Regions from separate parts of the Janthinobacterium sp. RA13 genome, predicted to be linked through region 1. Evidence: predicted binding sites of a transcription regulator. Region 1 holds the regulator's gene; each other region holds the start of a gene.
What was found. Region 1 encodes LexA, which represses DNA repair genes until DNA is damaged. Its sites were predicted from a motif close to ACTGTATNNNNATACAGT; they were not measured.

Region 1 (7,232 bases):
CTGGCCTTCCGCGATCCGCATGGCATCCGTCCGCTATGCCTGGGCATCAATGAAACGGAGCAAGGTCCCGAATACCTGATCGCTTCCGAATCCGTGGCCCTGGAAGGCATGGGCTTCCGCTTCGTGCGCGACATCGGTCCCGGCGAAGCCGTGTTCATCGATGCCGACAAGAAATTGCACAGCGCCCAGTGCGCCGACAATGCCAGCCTGAACCCGTGCGTCTTCGAATTCGTCTACCTGGCCCGTCCCGACTCCGTCATCGACGGCGCCTCCGTGTACGCCACGCGCCTGAAAATGGGCGAATACCTGGCCGAAAAGATCCGTGCCGAGTTGCCAGGCGTGCATATCGACGTGGTCATGCCGATTCCCGATTCCTCGCGTCCGGCCGCCATCCAGCTGGCCATGGCGCTGAACATCGAGTACCGCGAAGGCTTCATCAAGAACCGCTACATCGGCCGTACCTTCATCATGCCGGGCCAGGCGGCACGCAAGAAATCCGTGCGCCAGAAGCTCAACGCGATCCCGTCCGAATTCAAGGATAAAGTGGTGCTGCTGGTCGACGATTCCATCGTGCGCGGCACCACCAGCCGTGAAATCGTGCAGATGGCGCGTGAAGCGGGCGCGACGAAAGTCATCTTCGCCTCGGCAGCGCCTCCGGTGATCTACCCGAACGTGTACGGCATCGACATGCCGACGCGCGACGAACTGATCGCCTACGGCCGCACGACGGAAGAAGTGTGCCGCGAAATTACGGCCGACTACCTGGTCTACCAGGATATCGGCGCGCTGAAGCAGGCGATTGCCGACGTCAACCCGGCGCTCACCAACTTCGAAGCATCGTGCTTCGATGGCGTGTACGTGACGGGCGACGTGTCGCAGGAATACCTGGACCGCCTGGAATATGCGCGCCACCATCCGAAGGCGGCAGCGCCCGAAGATACGCCACGTTCCCAGCTGAACCTGAACCTGGCGACGACAGAAGCATAAGTACCTGCCCGGCCGATGCCGGGCTTTTTTTCGGGGTCAGACCCGTCGGGGGAATGCGCGCCAGTGGTGCGCATTCCGATCCCGGAGGGACTGACCCCAGCATTTGCCTTGGGGTTACGTGGCAAATCGAATATTCGGAATTCTCACCATGACCACCAAAAAAACCTACGGCTTTACCACCACCATCCTGCATAACGACCGCCGCAAGGGCATCGAGCATGGCTCTTTGCACAAGCCCGTGCACACTTCCGTTGCCTTCGGCTACGCCGATGCGCGCCAGCTCGCGTCTGTGTTCCAGGGGAAAGAGCCGGGTTTCCGCTACGGCCGCCAGGGCAATCCGACCGTCTCCGCGCTGGAAGACAAGGTCAACAAGATGGAAGACGGCGTGGCGACTCTGTGCTTCGCCACCGGCATGGGCGCCATCGGCGCCGTGGTGCAATCGTTGCTGCGCGCGGGCGACCATGTCGTGTCGTCGGCCTTTTTGTTTGGCAACACCAACAGCCTGTGGCAAACGGTGACGGGGCAGGGCATCGGCGTGTCCTTCGTCGACGCCACCGATGTCGCCAACGTGGCGGCTACCATCACGCCGGCCACGCGCATCGTCTTTGTGGAAACCATCGCCAATCCGCGCACGCAGATCGCCGACCTGGCAAAAATCGGCGACTTGTGCCGCGAGAAGGGCATCTTGTACATCGTCGACAACACCATGACGACGCCTTACCTGTTCCGCCCGAAAGCCGTGGGCGCGGGCCTGGTGGTCAATGCACTGACGAAATCCATCGGCGGCCACGGCAACGCCCTGGGCGGCAGCTTGACGGACACGGGCGTGTTCGACTGGACGCGGTATCCGAACATTTTCGAGAACTACAAGAAGGCGGCGCCGGCGCAGTGGGGCATCGCGCAAATCCGCGCCAAGGCCTTGCGCGACTTCGGCGCTTCGCTGGGGCCGGAAGCGGCGCACCATATCGCCGTCGGCGCGGAAACCATGGCCTTGCGCATGGACCGCACCTGTTCCAATGCCCTGGCGCTGGCCACCATGTTGCAAGCGGACCCACGCGTGGCGGCAGTGCATTACCCAGGGCTGGCGTCGCACCCGCAGCATGCGCTGGCCACCGACTTGTTCCGCAGCTATGGCTCGCTGTTCAGCTTTGAGCTGAGGGATGGCATCGACTGCTTCGATTTCCTCAATCGCCTGAATTTGGCTATTCCAGCGAGCAACCTGGGCGACACGCGTACCCTCGTCATTCCCGTCGCCCACACAATTTTCTATGAGATGGGTGCCGAGCGCCGCGCCAGCATGGGCATTGCCGAATCCCTGATCCGCGTGTCGGTGGGTATCGAGGATGAGGCAGACTTATTGGAAGATTTCAGCAGCGCGCTGGATGCATAAGCAGCCGCGCATGTAAAAAGGGCCGCGACAGTCATGCTGTCGCGGCCCTTTTTTACGCTGAAAGCTTAATGCCAGCTGCGCATCAGTCCGACGGCCAAACCTTCCAAAGCAAACTCGTCTTCCGGTGATACGGTGATCACCTTGAAGTCCGGGTTTTCCGGCAGCAGTTCGATGACGGAACCCGTTTTCTTGTAGCGCTTGACGGTGACTTCGTCGCCGATGCGGGCGACGACGATCTGGCCGTTCTTGGCGCTGTCGACCTTTTTCACGGCCAGTAAATCGCCATCCATGATGCCGGCGTCGCGCATGGACCAGCCGCGCACCTTCAGCAGGAAGTCGGGTTTGGCCGAGAACAGGGCCGGGTCGACGTTGTAGCTCGCTTCCAGGTTTTCCTGTGCCAGGATGGGCGAGCCGGCGGCCACCCGGCCGATCAGGGGCAGCGACATCAGCAACGCTGCCGGCACTTTCGATGGCGCCGCTTCGGCGGCCGCACCGATCAGGCGGATGCCGCGCGAGGTGCCGGGCGAAATCTCGATCGCACCCTTGCGGGCCAGGGCCTGCAAATGCTCTTCGGCCGCGTTGGCCGATTTGAAACCCAGTTCATTGGCGATTTCGGCACGGGTGGGAGGAAAGCCCGTGTTTTCAATCGCGTCTTTGATCAGGTTCAGGATTTGTTCTTGTCGTGCTGTCAGCTTGATCATGAGCGGTGGGTGCATACTAAAATGCTGTCTATATGAACAGTCTGTATTTTTGTACAGTATCGTCCACTATGCAAGGGGATTTCCGTGTTTTCGGCGAATTTCGCAAGAAATAGTCGGCCATTGGCGGAAAGCACGCTGGCGCACGGTCTTTTCGGACGCTGGTGGAAGGAATGATTGAAACGTTTGCAAAAGGCGGTTATAATCTTCGGCTGACCTTCCCACACCCGTCTTGACGCCGGGGTGGGCGATTATCAATCCGACCTGAAGGAGTTTGCATGCGTCATTATGAAATAGTCTTTATCGTCCATCCGGACCAAAGCGAGCAAGTGCCCGCGATGATCGAACGCTACAAAGCCAGCGTAACCACCCGCGGCGGTTCGGTTCACCGCGTGGAAGATTGGGGCCGCCGTCAAATGGCTTACTCGATCCAAAAGCTGCCTAAAGCACACTACATCTGCCTGAACATCGAATGCGACAACGAGACCCTGGTCGAGTTGGAAACAGCATTCAAATTCAATGATGCCGTGTTGCGTCACCTGACCGTTAAAATGAAGAAAGCTGAAACAGCTCCTTCGCCGATGATGAAATCGGTACAACGCGAAGACGCGGCCAAAAGCCACCGCACCGAAGCACCAGCAGCCGCTCCAGCCGCAGCAGCAGCTTAATTCTTGACCAGGATCGTGCGCTGAACCAGCTACAAGTCACCGCCATCATTGCCGAGCGCGAAATATTGCGCTATACCCCGGCAGGGCTGCCGATTGTGAATGCAGTATTGCAACACAGTTCGCAGCAGATGGAAGCAGGGATTGCCCGTTTGACCGAGTTTGATGTTGCCGCGCTAGCCGCTGGCGAAATTTCAGGCCGGTTCAGTCAGGCAAGCTTGGGCGGGGTATATCAGTTCACGGGTTTCCTGGCCAGGAAGAGCCGCAACAGCAAGAGTTTGGTGTTTCACATCATTGATTTTAGTGCAGTCAATTCTGACTAGCGCATTTTAGATACAGGAGCCTGACATGGCATTCGGTAAAAAGTTCGACAAAAATAAGCTCAAGCTTAAAGAAAAACGCAAACAGCAAAACCCGTTGTTCAAACGCAAGAAGTTCTGCCGCTTCACCGCAGCTCACGTTGAGCAAGTCGACTACAAAGACGTCGACACGCTGAAAGACTTCGTCCAAGAAAACGGCAAGATCATGCCAGCACGCCTGACCGGTACCAAAGCGCACTACCAGCGCCAAGTTGACACCGCAATCAAGCGCGCTCGCTTCCTCGCGCTGCTGCCATACACCGATCTGCACCACGCTTAATCGGTCAGATATTCCTGGAGAAGAACTATGCAAATCATTCTGTTAGAAAAAGTTGTTAACGTCGGTAACCTCGGCGAAGTCGTCAAAGTCAAAGACGGTTACGCACGTAACTTCCTGATCCCGCAACGCCTGGCACGTCGTGCTACGGCAACCGCTGTGGCTGAATTCGAAGTCAAGCGCGCCGAACTGGAAAAAGCTGCTGCCGCCAAACTGGCCGCATCGCAAGCCCAGGGCGAAAAACTGAGCGGCCTGACCGTTCAAGTTGCTCAAAAAGCTGGTGTTGATGGCCGTCTGTTCGGTTCCGTCACCAACTTCGACATCGCTGAAGCGCTGACCAAGCAAGGTTTTGCTGTTGAAAAAGCACAAATCCGCATGCCTACCGGCCCGCTGAAGATCGTTGGCGAGCACAACGTTTCGGTTGCTCTGCACACCGACGTGGTTGTGGAAGTTGTTATCGCTGTCGTTCCAGACGCGAACGCGTAATTGTCTGCGGGCCTGGCCCGCAAGCATTGCCGCACTATGAAAAGCCGGGTTCGCCCGGCTTTTTTGTGGCCTTTTTTTCGCTCAATTTCAGCCCTTTATTTTTGCCAGCACGCCGAAGCGGGTATAATTCGCGCCATGAACGCCCCCTCTGATCCGCAACTGGATTCCCTCCGTATTCCGCCGCATTCGATCGAAGCAGAACAATCCGTTATCGGTGGTCTGCTGCGCGACAATGCCGCATATGACCGCATCGCCGACTTCATGCATGCGGAGGATTTCTATCGCTATGACCATCGCATCATCTTCGAGCAAATCGTCAAGATGGTTAACGCTTCCAAGCCAGCCGATGTCATTACTGTTTTTGAAACCCTGACCCAGCTCGGCAAGGCCGATGATGTGGGCGGACTCGCTTACCTGAACGCCATGGCGCAAAACACGCCATCGGCCGCGAACATCCGGCGCTACGCCGAGATCGTGCGCGACCGCGGCGTGCTGCGCAAACTCATCACCGTCGCCGACGATATCTCCGGTACGGCCTTCAGCCCGCAAGGCAAGGAAGTCAAGCAGATGCTTGACGAGGCCGAATCGAAGATTTTCGCCATCGCCGAAGAAGGCGCGCGCGGCGCCCAGGGCTGGACCGCCATCCAGCCCCTGCTGACACAGGTGGTCGAGCGCATCGACGAGCTGTACAGCCGCGACAACCAGAGTGAAATCACGGGCGTGCCCACCGGTTTCATCGACCTCGACCGCATGACCTCCGGTCTGCAGCCGGGCGATCTGGTGATCGTGGCGGGCCGTCCATCGATGGGCAAGACGGCGTTTTCCGTCAACATCGGCGAAAACGTGGCCATCGACAGCGGCTTGCCCGTGGCCGTGTTCTCGATGGAGATGGGCGGCGCCCAACTGGCCATGCGTATGCTTGGCTCCGTCGGGCAGCTCGACCAGCACCGCCTGCGTACTGGTCGCCTGAACGACGAAGACTGGCCGCGCCTGACGAATGCGATCCAGAAGATGAACGACGCGCAGTTGTACATCGATGAAACGCCGGCGCTCAACTCCATCGAATTGCGCGCCCGCTCGCGCCGTTTGTCGCGTCAATGCGGCAAGCTGGGCCTGATCATCGTCGATTACTTGCAGCTGATGTCGGCCAATACGCCGGGCGACAACCGCGCCACGGAGATTTCCGAGATTTCGCGGGGCTTGAAAGGCCTGGCGAAAGAACTCGGTTGTCCCGTGATCGCGCTGTCCCAGCTGAATCGCTCGCTGGAACAACGTCCGAACAAACGTCCCGTCATGTCCGACTTGCGCGAATCGGGCGCTATTGAGCAGGATGCCGACGTGATCCTGTTCATTTACCGCGACGAGGTGTATAACCCCGACTCGCCAGACAAGGGAACGGCCGAAATCATCATCGGTAAACAACGTAACGGTCCAATCGGCAGCATCCGCCTCACCTTCATGGGGCAGTACACCAAATTTGGCAATTACAGTGGTGGCCTGGCGCTTTACCAAGGCGACTAACACAGCAGCACTGATATTCCATTGGCCGCCCCCTCATACGGGGCGGCTTTCTGTAGTAAATAACACGACTCAATGCTTAACGGAGAATGACATGTTTGGACGCTTGATGCCCACTGAGGGCAAGTTTTTTGAATTGTTTAACCAGCACGCGGAACTGTGCGTCAAGGGCGCGAAAGAGATGCTCGGCCTGATGACCAATTTCGACGACCTGGAAAACCGCGTACATGCGATCGAAAGCATCGAGAAACAGGCGGACAAAGTCACCTACGCCACCGTGGAAATGCTGCACAAGACCTTCATCACGCCGATCGACCGCGATGACATCCATCAGCTGATCACGCGCCAGGACGACATCCTCGACCTGCTGGAAGATGCGGCGCAAACCGTCTCGCTGTACGACCTGAAAGCCGTCACGCCGGAAGCCAAGCGCCTGGCCGAACTGGTGCTGGCCTGTACCGAAAAAGTGCGCGACGCCGTCGCCATGCTGCACAACATGGACAACTCGCGCAAGATCGTCGCCATCTGCGAAGAGATCGACCGCCTGGAATCGGACGCCGACCACGTGATGCGCGCCGCCATGTCCAAGCTGTTCCGCGACGAGCCGGACGTGCGCAACCTGATCAAGCTGAAAGCGATCTACGAAATTCTGGAAACCGTGACCGACCGTTGCGAAGATGTGTCCAATATTATCGAAGGCATCATCGTCGAAAACGCGTAAGCGTTGGGCCTGTCCTGAACCAGAATCAGAAAAGAAACTACAATGACCATACAAATCAGCATCTACGTGCTAGGCCTGTTGATCGTCCTCGCGCTGCTGTTTGACTTCATGAACGGCTTCCACGATGCCGC
Region 2 (7,232 bases), 1.4 Mb from region 1:
GCTGGACGCGGTGAATAACCGCGCCGTTTTATGGTGGTGGCTGCACCGGGATCGCCGGTTTTTGCAACACGGCATCGTAAGCTGTCCTTGGCCGATCTGCAAAGCTGTATTTCCTGTCTATATTTCCACCGTCGCCGCCAGCGGCACGTCCGGCGCCAGGTGGCTGGTCAGCACGATGCACTGGCGCGCCAGGCGGGACGGGTCGGACAGGCGCTGGCGCAAGTACGCCATGGCGGATGCATCGAGGCCGTTGAACGGTTCATCGATCAGCAGCAGGCGCACGGGCAAGGCCAGTGCCAGCGCCAGTTGCAGCTTTTTGTGCTGGCCCAGGGACAGGGCGTTGATGCTTTGCTGCAGGGTGGACGTCAGGGCAAACGCGCTCAACTCGTCGTTCAGCAGGGCCTGGTCGCAGCCCGGATACAGGGCCAGGTGCAGGTCCAGAAACTCGTGCACTTGCAGCCAGGGCAGGGCGGGTAGGTCGCCGCCGCAATAGAAGGCTTGCGCGCGGTAGGCCAGCGGCATGCAGCCACTGTCGATAGCGTCCAGGCGGATGGTGCCGCGCGCGGGCAGCAGGGCGCCGCCCGCCAGCTTCAGCAAGGTCGTCTTGCCGGCCCCGTTCGCGCCGCGCAGCCAGCTGATGCCGGGACCGCATTGCAGATTGAATCCCTGGAACACGCTGTGCGTGGGGAAGTGAAAATCGAGGTGCTCGATGTGCAGCACGGGAGAGGTGGCATTCAATTCCATAATTCGCTTCCGATGGCGCTCAAGGCAAGGATGGAGAAAACGACGAGGGCGACGCGTCCGCGCGCCGTGAGGCGGGGCAGGCCGACGATGGCCAGCAGGGCGGCGCAGGCCGTGATGGCGTAGACGCTGGTCACGCGCTGCTGCAAGGTTGCCGGATCGATGACGTACAGCAAGACGCCGGCGCCCAGCAGCACGGTCAACGCCGGCAGCAGGCTGGCCGCGCAGGCCAGGCGGATGAGGTTGCCGCTGGCCAGGGGCCAGGCGTTGAGCACGGGACGCAGCACGGCGATCTGCTCGCGCACGGCCTTGTCGCCGCGGTCCGTCACGATGACCAGGCTGGCGCTGGCCAGCAAACCGAGCAGCGGCGCGGGCACGAGCGGTGCGCGCAGCAGCCAGGCCAGCATGCTGGCGCCAGCCGTGGCCAGCAGCACGCTTTGCTGCAGGCCGGTCACATTTTCGTTGCGCCAGAACGGCAGCCAGAATAGCTGTCGCCACAGGAACACAGTGCGCCAGCGGAGCCTTTGCGGCACGTATGCCGTCATCGTTGACGGGCGCGCCGCTTGGGCGGGCCGCGGCGCGCGCAGGCGCTGCGCCACGATCAGCGTCGTCAACAGCCAGGTCAGCAGCCAGACGGCGATGGTGGCGGCAATGCCGGGCGCGGCGACCGGACGCAGCCAGGGTGGCGACTGCGCCAGCCAGATGCTGGCCGAGACGGCATAGGCCAAGCCCAGCGGCAGCATCAGCAGGCCGGCCACGGCGATGTCGGCCTGCCAGCGCAGGCGCGGCGGCAAGGGCAGCTGGCGCAGCCAGGCGGCGGTACTGGCTGGCAACAATCGCTTGCGCAGCAGCCAGGCGGGCATGCACATCAGCAGCACTTGCGCACCCAACAGGCCCAAGGCGGCGGGCCAGGGTAAGGTCATGGCGAGGAAACCGGGCAGGGCGATGACGCTGAGCAGACCCAGCAGGACGGGAGCGGCCAGGAAAAAGAAGATCTCCATGGAACTCGTCAGGCTGGCGGCAAATTGCAGCAAAGCATGATGGGCCAGGCGCAAGCGCAGGGCAAGATAGGGGGAAAAGCTGCGGGGCAGGCGCATCAGGCAGGAGTGGAGTCAGGGTAGCGCTGATTCTAGAGCATTTGCGGCCCCACAATGGGAAAAGCCCTTCGGTTCAGAGAACCAAAGGGCTTTTCTTTTATTGGCGGAGCGGACGGGACTCGAACCCGCGACCCCCGACGTGACAGGCCGGTATTCTAACCAACTGAACTACCACTCCAAGCTCGTATGATCTGTGTTGCTGATCCATGAAGCACTGGATAATTTTCTGTATTGGTGGTGGGTGCTGAGAGGCTCGAACTCCCGACCTACGCCTTGTAAGGGCGCCGCTCTACCAACTGAGCTAAGCACCCGCATACCCAGAAAACTATCCCGACGTTTGTCACCACGTCTGGAAGAGGCACTATTATAGGGGGCGCTTTCGTGCTTGTGCAACTATTCTTATGGGATAAAAGCATTTTTTTGCTGAAAAACGCAAAAATGTTGAGGCGAGGGGGGATTGGCGTGTTTTTGGCTTCTGAAATGGGAAAAGCCCTTCGGTTCAGAGAACCAAAGGGCTTTTCTTTTATTGGCGGAGCGGACGGGACTCGAACCCGCGACCCCCGACGTGACAGGCCGGTATTCTAACCAACTGAACTACCACTCCAAGCTCGTATGATCTGTGTTGCTGATCCATGAAGCACTGGACAGTTTTCTGATTTGGTGGGTGCTGAGAGGCTCGAACTCCCGACCTACGCCTTGTAAGGGCGCCGCTCTACCAACTGAGCTAAGCACCCGTTGCTTGTCTCAGAAAACCATCCCGACGTTTGTCACCACGTCTGGAAGAGGCGCTATTATAGGACGGCTAAAATCCTTCTGCAAGCGCTTTTTTCACATTATTCCGTGATATTCCACTGCGACAGCATCCACGCCATATTGAATGCGTTCTCGGCGATGGCGTTATAGCGGCCCGAGGCACCGCCGTGGCCTGCACCCATATTCGTTTTCAACAGCAGGGGATTGCCGTCCGTTTTATACGCGCGCAGCTTGGCCACGTATTTTGCCGGCTCCCAGTACATGACCTGGCTGTCGTTCAGGCCCGTCGTCACCAGCATGGCGGGATAATTCTTGCGCGCAATGTTGTCGTAAGGCGAGTAGCTGAGCATGTAGTCGTAGGCGGCCTTCTGGTTCGGGTCGCCCCATTCCAGATATTCTCCCGTGGTCAGCGGCAGGCTGGCGTCCATCATGGTGTTCATCACGTCGACGAACGGCACGGCCGCGTGCACGGCGTGGAACAGGTCGGGGCGCATGTTGACGACGGCGCCCATCAGCAAGCCGCCCGCGCTGCCACCCTGGATGATGAGGCGGTTCGGGCTGGTCCATTTTTCGCGCACCAGATAGTCGGCGCTGTCGATGAAGTCATTGAAGGTGTTTTTCTTCTTCATCAGCATGCCGTCTTCATGCCACGCTTCGCCCATGTCCGTGCCGCCGCGGATATGCGCCTGCGCATAGATGACGCCCCGCTCCAGCAGGCTGATGCGGCTGATGGAAAAACTGGCTTCCGTCGAGATGCCATACGAGCCATACGAGTACAGCAGCAGCGGCGCGGAACCGTCGAGTTTCACGCCCTTCTTGTAGACGATCCACAGCGGCACTTGCACGCCATCGCGCGCCTTGACCCACAGGCGCTGCGTCGTGTAGCGGCTGCCGTCAAAGCCGCCGACGATTTCCTGCTGCTTGAGCACCGTGCGCTTACCATCTTGCATGCTGACGTCGATGACGGTGGGCGGCGTGACGGGAGACTGGTAAGACATGCGAAATTGCGTGGCGGAAAACTCGGGCGTGCCGGCCGCCGTGGCCAGGTAGACGGGGTCGTCGAACTGCACCGTTTTCCAATTCTTTTGCGCAAAATCAAGGATGCGGGCGCGGTTCAGGGCGCGCGCCTTTTCCATCACCACCAGGTAGCCCTGGAAGACGTCGATGGACTGGATCACGGCATCCTTGTTGTGCGGCACGACGCTCTTCCAGTTCTTCGGCTGCGGGGCAGCCACCGGCGCGCTGACGACACGGAAATTCTTCGCCTCCTTGTTGGTCAGAATATACAACTGGCCGTCGCGGTGCTCGATGCCGTAGCGGTGGCCTTTTTCGCGTTTCAGCACGCTCTGGAAACTGCCTTGCGGCGTGCTCGTTGGCAGCAACAGCACTTCGCTGGTATCCGTGCTGCGCGCGGTGAGCACAAAGTAGCGATGGTCGCGCGTGCGGCTCACGCCGATGGCGAACTGTTCCACCGGCTCGTGGTAGACCTGCTGCAAGGTGCCGCCCAGCGGCAGGCGGAACAATCGGTCCGCGCGCTTGGTGGTGGCGTCTTCCTGCGTCAGTATCAGGGTGGCGTTGTCGGCCGCCCACGCCAGCGACGTCACGCGCGGCATGCTGTCGCCCAGCAGTTTGCCCGTTTTCAAATCCTTGACATGCAGCTCGTACTGGCGGAAACCCGTCGTGTCGGTGGTGTAGGCCAGCAACTGTTCATTCGGGCTGACGCTGAAGGCCCGCACGGCAAAGAATTTGTGGCCTTCGGCCAATTGATTCTGGTCCAGCAGGATTTCTTCAGCCGCCTGCGCATCGTAGGCGCCACTGGCGCCGACGGGGCGGCGGCAATGGATCGGGTATTGCTTGCCCGCTTCCACGCGCGTGTAATAGTAGAAATTGCCCTGGCGCGCGGGCACGGACAGGTCCACTTCCTGCATGCGGCCCTTGATTTCCGCATATACCTTGTCGGCCAGCGGCTGGATCGGGGCGGTCACGGCCGCCGTGTAGGCGTTTTCCGCATTCAGGTAGTCGATGACGGCAGGATCGGTTTTCTTTTGCAGCCAGCGGTAGTCGTCCGTGACGACCGTGCCGTGGCGCGTTTCCTGCCAGGCCGTTTTGGCGGCGACCGGTGCGCTGGCGGCTATGGTGGTGGTGTCGGCCAGCGCGGATGGCGCCAGGGTGGACAGGAGCAGGGCCGGCACGATGGATGAGCAGACGGCCAGTTGGCGTAAGACGTGAGGTACTGTGGACAAGGCAACTCCCTAGGTTTCGTTGTTGTGCAGCGATTCTATTCTTGCTAAATAGAAAAGCCAATCATGATTTCAATCAATACCGTCCCGGTGCTTGCATCCACTGGCATTTGCAGCGATACTGTATATAATTACAGTATCCGACAGCATCCCGCCGCGAGGTGTCCTTGACCGCATCTGCCCCTACATTGCCTGAATCCCGCCGCTGGATAGCCCACCTGGACATGGACGCCTTCTTCGCCTCCGTGGAACTGTTGAAATATCCGGAACTGCGCGGCGAAGCCGTCGTCATCGGCGGCGGGCGCTTGCAGCAGCCGGTGCTGCAGGAAGATGGCACGCGGCAGTTTGCGCGCATGCGCGACTACGTGGGGCGCGGCGTCGTCACCACCTCGACCTACGCGGCGCGTGCGTTTGGCGTGTTTTCCGCCATGGGCATCATGAAGGCGGCGAAACTGGCGCCCGACAGCATCCTGCTGCCGGCCGATTTCGAGGCTTACCGCGACTATTCGGCCCGCTTCAAGCAGGCCGTGGCCCAGTTGTGCCCCATCATCCAGAACGTGGGCATCGATGAAATCTATGTCGACCTGACCGAATACGGCGAGCAGGCGCCGGCCATGGCGGCGCGCCTGAAGGCGGCCGTGTCCGAGGCGACGGGCCTGTCGTGCTCGATCGGCCTGGCGCCGAACAAATTGTTGGCGAAAATCTGTTCTGACCTGGAAAAGCCGGACGGCCTCACCATTTTGTCGCCCGAAGATATCGCCACGCGCGTGTGGCCCTTGCCGGCGAAAAAGATCAACGGCATCGGCCCGAAGGCGACGGCCAAGCTGGAAGCCTTGGGCATTGTCACCATCGGCGAGCTGGCGCAGGCCGACATGGCCATGCTGCGCACGCAGTTTGGCGACCTGTACACGGGCTGGCTGCGCCAGGCGGCGCTGGGCATCGACGAGCGGCCCGTGCAGACGAGCCGGGAAACCAAGTCCGTCAGCCGCGAAACGACGTTCGAGCGCGACTTGCAGGTGGTGCGCGACCGCGCCACCTTGTCGGAAAAGCTGGAAAGCCTGTGCACGCGCGTGGCCGGCGACCTGGACAAACAATCGCTGGCGGGGCGCACGGTGGGCATCAAGCTGCGCTTCGAGGATTTCAGCACCGTCACGCGCGACATCACCTTGCCCAGCGCCACGGCAGACGCCGCCGCCATCCTGCGCGCCAGCCGCGATTGCTTGCGGCGCGTGCCATTTGAAAAGAAAATCCGCCTGCTGGGCGTGCGCATCTCGACCTTGTCCGATCCGGCCATCGTGACGCGGCAGGCGCCGGCCCAGGCGGAGCTGTTTCCCGCCCTGTAGCGGCATTCCCCACGCATCAACTACACCGCGCCAGTCCGCGCTTTTGACGGCATTCCCGTGTCGAAAGTGTAGAATGGCGTTCCCCTGGCACTACTGAAACAAACGGAAGACAAAAACTATGTGGTTCAAGAATCTTCAGATTTACCGCCTGCCCGCACCATGGGCCTATACGCCAGAACAACTGGAAGAGGCCTTGTCCTCGAACAAATTTACGCCGGCGACCAGCATGGATCTGATGCGCCAGGGCTGGGATACGCCACGCCCGAACGGCGGTCTGGTCCACGTGGTCAACAAGCAGATGCTGATCCTGCTGGGCACGGAAAAGAAACTCTTGCCAGCGACCGTCATCAACCAGGTGGCCAAGGCCCGCGCTGCCGAGATGGAAGAAGCGCAAGGCTTTGCGCCTGGTAAAAAGGCCATGAAGGAATTGAAGGAGCGCGTGGCCGACGAGCTGCTGCCGCGCGCCTTCAGCATCCGCAGCAACGTCTGGACGTGGATCGACCCCGTCAATGGCTGGCTGGTGGTCGATGCCGCCAGCCCGGCAAAAGCCGATGAAGTCATCAAGCTGCTGTTGAAAGCCGTCGACAAACTGCCGCTGGAAAGCCTGCGCGTGCAGCGTTCGCCCGTGGCGGTGATGACGGAATGGCTGCAAGCGGACGATGCGCCGGCCGGCTTCACGGTCGACATGGATACGGAATTGCGCGCCACGGGCGAAAGCAAGGCCACCGTGCGCTACGTGCGCCACACCCTGGAAGCGGACGACGTGCGCCGCCACATCGCGGCCGGCAAGCAGTGCACGCGCCTGGCCATGACGTGGAACGACAAGATTTCGTTCGTGCTGACGGAGTCCCTGGCCATCAAGAGCGTCAAGCCGCTGGACGTGATCAAGGAAACGGAATCGAGCACGAAGAACGACGAAGAGCGTTTCGACGGCGACGTGATGCTGATGACGGGCGAGCTCGCCAAGCTGATGGCCGACGTGGTCGAAGCCCTCGGCGGCGAAGCGACTGCATAAGCGTAGCCATGCCGGTACGAAAAAGGAGCTGCGGCTCCTTTTT
Region 3 (7,232 bases), 1.0 Mb from region 1:
CCAGACCAGCAACAGGATGGCCGTCAGGCGCCGCGTCTTGCGCCAGTGCACATCGCGGCGCGCCTGCAGCTCGGGGCTGGGCGTGCGCGCCGGCCGCGCCGGGGGAGCGCTTGGGCTTGGCTTATCCATACGTGATGTCATCCTCTTCTGGCGCGTCCGGCAACAGCAGGGCGATGCTCAGGCGCAACAGGGTGCCCGGCAGCTTCGGCGACTGCGCGCGCGGATTGTTAAAAATATCGACTTCGGCGCCATGCTGCTGGGCAATTTCGCGCACGATGGCCAGGCCCAGGCCGCTACCGTCGACATTGCTGCCGAGAATGCGGTAAAAGCGTTCGAACACGTGGGCCCGCTCGGCCGGCGCAATGCCGGGGCCCGTATCTTCCACTTCCAGGATGGCCAGCTCCAGGGTGCTGCGCACGCGCACGGTGACGCTGCCGCCGGCTGGCGTATAGCGCAGGGCATTGTCGATCAGGTTGCTCAGCAGCTCGCGCAGCATCATGGCATTGCCGGAAATCATGATCGAATACGCGGGCTGCTCGAAGCCCAGGTCGATATGCTGGGCAAACGAGGCTTGCACCCAGTCCTGCACCACGCCGCGCGCCAGTTCGCTCAGCTCGATTGGCTCGAACGCCGTGCCCGCCTGCGGCTGGTTTTCCGCGCGCGCCAGGGCCAGCAGCTGGTTGACCAGGCGCGTGGCCGCTTCCGAGCTTTTCGCCAGTTGCAGCAGCGAGCGGTGGATTTCGTCGTGGTCGGTCTGGCGCAGGGCCAGCTCGGACTGCATGCGCATGCCGGCCAGCGGCGTCTTCATCTGGTGCGCGGCATCGGCGATGAAGCGTTTCTGCATGTCGATCGACAGCGACAGCCGCGCCAGCATTTCGTTGAGGGAACCGACCAGCGGCGTGATTTCCTCGGGCACCTGGCCCGATTCGATGGGCGATAAATCGTCGGGCGGCCGGGCGCGTATGCGCTCCTGCAACTGCGCCAGCGGCGACAGGCCGCGCGCCAGGGCAAACCAGACCAGGGCCAGGATCACGGGCAGGATGATGAACTGCGGCAAGATCACGCCCTTGATGATTTCATTGGCCAGCTGGGCGCGCTTTTCCAAGGTTTCCGCCACTTGCACCAGTGCGCGGCTGGGCTCGTCGTCGTTGCTGGACGGAATGTCGAGATAGCTGAACGCTACGCGCACGGGCGCGCCATGGATGGTGTCGTTGCGAAACAGCACCATGCCGCTGCGGTATTTGTCGGGGTCCTGCGGCGGCGGCAAATCGCGGTCGCCGTCGATGTATTCGCCGCGCGGCCCCACCACCAGGTAATACAGGGTGTCGATATCGTCGCCGCGCAGGAAGTCGCGGCCGCTATTATTACTGCTCTTTTCCGGCACGCGGCGCAGCATGGCGCCGTCGGCCTGCTTGACCTGCTGCGTGAGCACGGTCACGCTGTCTTCCAGCGCATGGTCGAACGGCTGATTGGCGATGCCCTTGGCCACCAGATAGGTGATGGCGATGCTCATCGGCCACAGCAGCAACAAGGGCGCCAGCATCCAGTCGAGGATTTCGCCGAACAGCGAATGCTCGATGGTGTCGTCCTGTTCCGTGGTGGGCGGCTCGAACCAGTCGTCGTCGTCCGGCTCGTCTGCTGGCGCCTCGCGCGCCTTCACTTGCTGGCGGGTCCGCTGGCCGGGCTGGCCGACTCGCCTGCTTCGGCGTGCAGGCGCGCCGCTTCCGAGTATTTTTCCAGGCAATAGCCGAGGCCGCGCACGGTGGCGATGCGCACGCCGCCCACCTCGATTTTCTTGCGCAGGCGGTGCACATACACTTCGATGGCGTTGTTCGACACTTCTTCGCCCCATTCGCACAGGTGGTCGACCAGCTGCTCTTTCGAGACGAGGCGGCCGGTGCGGCCCAGCAAGATTTCCAGCAAGCCCAGTTCGCGCGCCGACAGGTCGAGCATCTGGTCGTTGATGTAGGCGCTGCGCCCCACCTGGTCGTAGCTGAGGGGGCCGTGCTTGATGATGGTGGCACCGCCGCCGGCGCCGCGGCGCGTCAGGGCGCGCACTCTTGCCTCCAGTTCCGACAGGGCGAACGGCTTGGCCATATAATCATCGGCACCGAGGTCGAGGCCATTCACGCGTTGCTCGATGGAATCGGCGGCCGTCAGGATCAGCACCGGCAACAGTGAGGCGCGCGCGCGCAGGCGGCGCAGCACTTCCAGGCCGGACATCTTGGGCAGGCCCAGGTCGAGGATCAGCAGGTCGAATTCCTGGGTGGACAGGGCCGTATCGGCCTCTTGCCCCGTCTTGACGTAGTCGATCGCATAACCGGACTGGCGCAGCGAGCGGGTCAGGCCATCGGCCAGCACGCTGTCATCTTCGGCAAGTAAAATACGCATGGTGCACTTCCTATGCTTGCGGCGGTAGAAGTTTGTATTGTGTTTCATTTTCCGCAAGGTGGCGAGTTTTTGTGAGAAACCAGGCTTGTATTGATCTGTTTCAAAACAAATCCACGTTCCGCTTGCATTGATCACTGTTTTTTTATACAGTACTGTCTGTGTAAAGAATTTAACCCACTGGCGCTATCGCAGGCTGCACGGTTCACGTAGATGCGTCACGTGAATCCGCACCTGTAGAACGGCTGAAAGAACATATGGACGATAAAAAAGCTGTAGTACCCGCATCGGAAAAAGCCAAGGCGCTCGCCGCCGCACTGGCGCAGATCGAGAAGCAGTTTGGCAAAGGTTCGGTCATGCGCATGGATGCCAGCGCACCGATCGAAGAAGTGCAAGTCGTGTCGACCGGTTCGCTCGGCCTCGATATCGCCCTGGGCGTGGGCGGCTTGCCGCGCGGCCGCGTGGTGGAGATCTACGGTCCGGAATCGTCGGGTAAAACCACCCTGACCCTGCAAACCATCGCTGAAATGCAAAAACTGGGCGGCACCTGCGCCTTTATCGATGCCGAGCACGCGCTCGACGTCGGTTACGCGCAAAAGCTGGGCGTGAACCTGCATGAGTTGCTGATCTCGCAACCGGACACGGGCGAGCAGGCGCTGGAAATCTGCGACGCCCTCGTGCGTTCGGGCAGCGTCGACCTCGTCGTCATCGACTCCGTTGCCGCACTGACGCCACGCGCCGAGATCGAAGGCGACATGGGCGATTCCCTGCCAGGCCTGCAAGCGCGTCTGATGTCGCAAGCCCTGCGCAAGCTGACCGGTTCCATCAACCGCACGAATACCCTGGTCATCTTCATCAACCAGATCCGCATGAAGATCGGCGTGATGTTCGGCAGCCCGGAAACGACCACCGGCGGCAATGCGCTGAAATTCTACGCCTCCGTGCGCCTCGATATCCGCCGCACCGGCTCGATCAAGTCGGGCGACGAAGTGATCGGCAACGAAACCAAGGTCAAGGTCGTCAAGAACAAGATCGCGCCACCGTTCAAGGAAGCGCACTTCGACATCCTGTACGGCGCCGGCACCTCGCGCGAAGGCGAAATCCTGGACCTGGGTTCGGATGCCAAGATCGTGGAAAAATCCGGTTCGTGGTACAGCTACAACGGCGAACGCATCGGCCAGGGCAAGGACAACGCCCGCGCCTTCCTGCAAGAGCGTCCGGCGCTTGCCCGCGAAATCGAAAACAAGGTCCGCGCGTCGCTGGGCGTGCGCGAACTGCCGCCGCTGGCTGTTGAAAAGCCGGAAAAAGCCGATAAAGCCGCCGACAAGGCTGCCAAGGCTGCGGAAGCCAAGCCAGAGTAGGCCGGGTTCGCGCGGCAAAGCCGCGCGTAATCCGACAACACCACAGACGCCAACAATGTTGTCGGATGACGGCCCAATGGGCCTGATCCGAGCTACGCATGGCTTGCTGCAAGGTAGGACCATGATCGCCGTCCCGCGCTGTTGCGCCGGGCGGCGATTGTGTTTGGGTGGTCTGATCGTGGAATGAAAGACAAGGTGGGTGTATGGCCGCAGTACAACTGAGCCTGAAGGGCAGGGCGCTACGCTTTTTGTCGATGCGTGAGCACAGCCGCATGGAATTGCGGCGCAAGCTGCAGCGCCATGCGCAAGAGGGCGATGACGTGGAAGCCTTGCTCGACAGCCTGGAGCAAGCGAACTGGCTGTCGCAGGAGCGCTTTTCCGAGTCGCTGATCCACCGCCGCTCGGCCCGTTTCGGCAACAGCCGCATCATGGCGGAGTTGCAAAGCCATGGCATCGGTGGCGAGGCGCTGCAGGAACTCAAGGCGGGCCTGGCGGAAGGCGAGACCGCGCGCGCGTGCGAAGTGTGGCGCCGCAAATTTGGTGAAGTGGCGCAGGATGCCGAGCAGCGCAACAAGCAGATGCGTTTTTTGATGCAGCGCGGCTTTTCGCAGCGCGCCGTGCAGGTGGCCCTGAAGGGGCTGGATCCCGACGAGGAATAAGGCAGTTCATGGCGGCCCCGCCGTGCCGCCATGAAGTGCGCTCTCAAACGCCGTCTGTTTCCCGTATGGCGACGCCGCGCGATCGGGTATGCTGGCGCTCGAACGCTGTGCGATGCGCGCGGCACCACTGATCGTGACAGGATGCAAGATGAGCAACTGGAATGCCGGCTATATGGCCGAAATCGCTTATACCTATGGCTATTACGAAGAATTGAATCCCTTGCGCTTGCGGCTGCCCCTGCTGGCCGCCGGCCTTGCCTTGCCGGCCAGCGGCACGGCTTGCGAGCTGGGCTTTGGCCAGGGCATCAGCGCCAACATCCATGCGGCGGCGTCCGCCACGCGCTGGCATGGCAATGATTTCAATCCTTCCCAGGCCGCCTTTGCGCAGGAGCTGGCCAGCGCGGCCGGCGCCGGCGCGCAGTTCACGGACGAATCGTTCGCGCAGTTTTGCCGACGCGACGACTTGCCCGATTTCGACTTTATCTGCCTGCACGGGATCTGGAGCTGGGTCTCGGCGGACAATCGCGCGCTGATCGTCGACTTCCTGCGGCGCAAGCTGAAAGTCGGCGGTGTCGTCTTCATCAGTTACAACACGCAGCCAGGCTGGGCCGCCATGATGCCGATGCGCGACCTGATGGCCGAACATAGTCGCGTCATGAGTGCCCCGGGCCAGGGCGTGCTGGACAGAGTCGCTGGCGCCATCGATTTCGTCGACAGGATGATTGCCGCGCAACCGCGCTTCCTGGAGGCCAACCCGCTCCTGGCGGACCGCATCGACAAGCTCAAGGCGATGGATGGACATTATCTTGCCCATGAGTATTTCAATGCCGACTGGCAGCCGATGGCCTTTTCCAGCGTCGCGGCCATGCTGGGCGAAGCCAAGCTCGAGTTTGCCGCGTCCGCCACCTATACCGCTCTGGTCGACATGCTGAACCTGACGGCCGAGCACCAGCAATTCCTGGCCGAGATACCCGATCCCACCTTCCGCGAGACGACGCGCGCCTTCCTCGTCAACGAGCAGTTCCGCAAGGATTACTGGGTCAAGGGCGCGCGCAGGCTGACGCCGCTCGCCCAGGCCAGCGCCTTGCGGGCCGTGCGCGTGATGCTGGCCGTGCCGCGCGACGAAGTGGTGTTGAGCGTGCATGGCGTGCTGGGCGACGCCGATATGGATGAGCGCGTGTATGCGCCCGTGCTCGATGCCATGGCCGACCATCGCGTCTATACGATAGGCGAGCTGGAGCAGCAACTGGCGGGCAGCGAAGCCAGCCTGGCCGCCTTGCTGCAGATCATGCTGGTGCTGGTCAGCAAGGGCAGCGTGCTGGCTGTCCAGGACGAGGCCGACATCGCCGTGGCGCGGCCGCAGACGGCGCGCCTGAATGCGCACCTGCTGGAACAGGCGCTGGCAAGAACCGATTTGAACATCCTCGCCAGTCCCCTGACGGGCAGCGGCGTGGCTGTACCGCATTTACAACAGCTCTTCCTGTGGGCGAAACTGCAAGGTTGTTCAACGCCGCAAGAATGGGTGCGCGCGACATGGCCGGTGTTGCTGCGCCTGAACCAGTTGGTGACGAAGGACGGGCAGCCCTTGTTGACGGAAGAGGAAAACCTGGCCGAACTGCTGGCGCACGCACAGCATTTCGCTGCGCGTAACTTGCCTATTTTGCGCATACTGGGCGTGACAGACTGAGGCGCGGCGCCGGCCAGCTTGCCAGTGCCTGCCGACCTGCTTCCGAGTTATTTAAATTGTGAATGTTTGTCATTCATTTTGCGATTTTCATTGATAATTTGCGGCGGGCGGCCAGACCAATAAATAATTATGTTGCGGCGCAACTAGCGCCCTGTGTGCTACACTTTTAGGGTTTTTGCGGCGCCGCAGGTGCGGTTGCTGTTCGTAGAAGCTGCGAACGGCGTGCTTTATGCACATGGCTGCTTACTAATTATGGCCGCGCAAGCGGCATCGGTCTTATGCCCCTGTCAACTCCCGTATCCCGGCGCGCCCTACGGCACTCCCGCGTTATCGACGTCCAAGCGTATGTGCGCGACGACGGCCTGTGGGATATTGACGCCCGTATCACCGATATCAAAAGCTATGACGCGACCCTGGCCTCGGGCCCCCGTCCCGCCGGCGCCCCTCTGCATGACCTCCATTTACGCATTACCGTCGATCGCGAACTGACCATTGTCGAGGCCGAAGCTGCCTCCGATGCCGTGCCCTATCCCGGTTTTTGCGATACCATCGGCCCCGCTTACCGGGCGCTGATCGGTCTGAATTTATTGAAGAATTTCCGCCGCGACTTGAAACAGCGCCTGGCGGGAATCGCTGGCTGTACCCATTTGACCGAACTGGCGCAAGTCTTGCCGACTGCGACGGTTCAGGCATTTGCCGGCGATGTCTGGTCGACCCGCGACGGTGCGAATGCTGACTTATCGCATGAAAAGCCGTTTCAACTCGACAAATGCCACGCCCTGCGCACCGATGGCGGGGCGGTGGCACAGTATTACCCGCGCTGGGTAGCCAAGCCGTGACCCCGGCGCTTTCCTGTTTTTTTTGCACCACTAACCGTATTTTTACACATCAGTATCAGAAGGGAAGCCAGCATGAAAATCCATGAGTATCAAGCCAAAGAAATCCTCCGGCAGCACGGAGTGACGGTACCACGCGGTATCCCGTGCATGTCCGTCGAAGAGGCAGTCAAGGCTGCGGAAACCCTGGGCGGCCCGGTGTGGGTCGTCAAGGCACAGATCCACGCAGGTGGCCGCGGCAAGGGCGGCGGCGTGAAAGTGGCAAAATCGATCGAGCAAGTCAAGGAATACGCTGACCAGA

Region 2: dinB (DNA polymerase IV) is a predicted target of LexA. The motif match lies at 4,952-4,969, and genes of this name have one in related genera.
Region 3: recA (recombinase RecA) is a predicted target of LexA. The motif match lies at 2,525-2,542, and genes of this name have one in related genera.

Annotation. Positions count from the first base shown of each region.
Region 1 is NZ_JQNP01000001.1:2,641,030-2,648,261, reverse strand. Features, by position in the region: gene purF (amidophosphoribosyltransferase) at 1-987, shown strand, start outside; gene FG13_RS11705 (cystathionine gamma-synthase family protein) at 1,136-2,377, shown strand; gene lexA (transcriptional repressor LexA) at 2,443-3,078, opposite strand; gene rpsF (30S ribosomal protein S6) at 3,354-3,743, shown strand; gene priB (primosomal replication protein N) at 3,764-4,063, shown strand; gene rpsR (30S ribosomal protein S18) at 4,089-4,379, shown strand; gene rplI (50S ribosomal protein L9) at 4,407-4,862, shown strand; gene FG13_RS11675 (replicative DNA helicase) at 4,998-6,383, shown strand; gene FG13_RS11670 (DUF47 domain-containing protein) at 6,475-7,101, shown strand; gene FG13_RS11665 (inorganic phosphate transporter) at 7,144-7,232, shown strand, end outside.
Region 2 is NZ_JQNP01000001.1:4,032,299-4,039,530, reverse strand. Features, by position in the region: gene FG13_RS17865 (ABC transporter ATP-binding protein) at 118-744, opposite strand; gene FG13_RS17860 (hypothetical protein) at 735-1,838, opposite strand; tRNA gene FG13_RS17855 (tRNA-Asp) at 1,940-2,016, opposite strand; tRNA gene FG13_RS17850 (tRNA-Val) at 2,074-2,149, opposite strand; tRNA gene FG13_RS17845 (tRNA-Asp) at 2,366-2,442, opposite strand; tRNA gene FG13_RS17840 (tRNA-Val) at 2,497-2,572, opposite strand; gene FG13_RS17835 (S9 family peptidase) at 2,672-4,834, opposite strand; gene dinB (DNA polymerase IV) at 5,020-6,174, shown strand; gene FG13_RS17825 (recombination-associated protein RdgC) at 6,293-7,189, shown strand.
Region 3 is NZ_JQNP01000001.1:3,647,223-3,654,454, reverse strand. Features, by position in the region: gene FG13_RS16245 (DUF4212 domain-containing protein) at 1-129, opposite strand, end outside; gene FG13_RS16240 (sensor histidine kinase) at 122-1,660, opposite strand; gene FG13_RS16235 (response regulator) at 1,657-2,391, opposite strand; gene recA (recombinase RecA) at 2,646-3,749, shown strand; gene recX (recombination regulator RecX) at 3,953-4,408, shown strand; gene FG13_RS16220 (class I SAM-dependent methyltransferase) at 4,557-6,095, shown strand; gene FG13_RS16215 (DUF2889 domain-containing protein) at 6,374-6,934, shown strand; gene sucC (ADP-forming succinate--CoA ligase subunit beta) at 7,007-7,232, shown strand, end outside.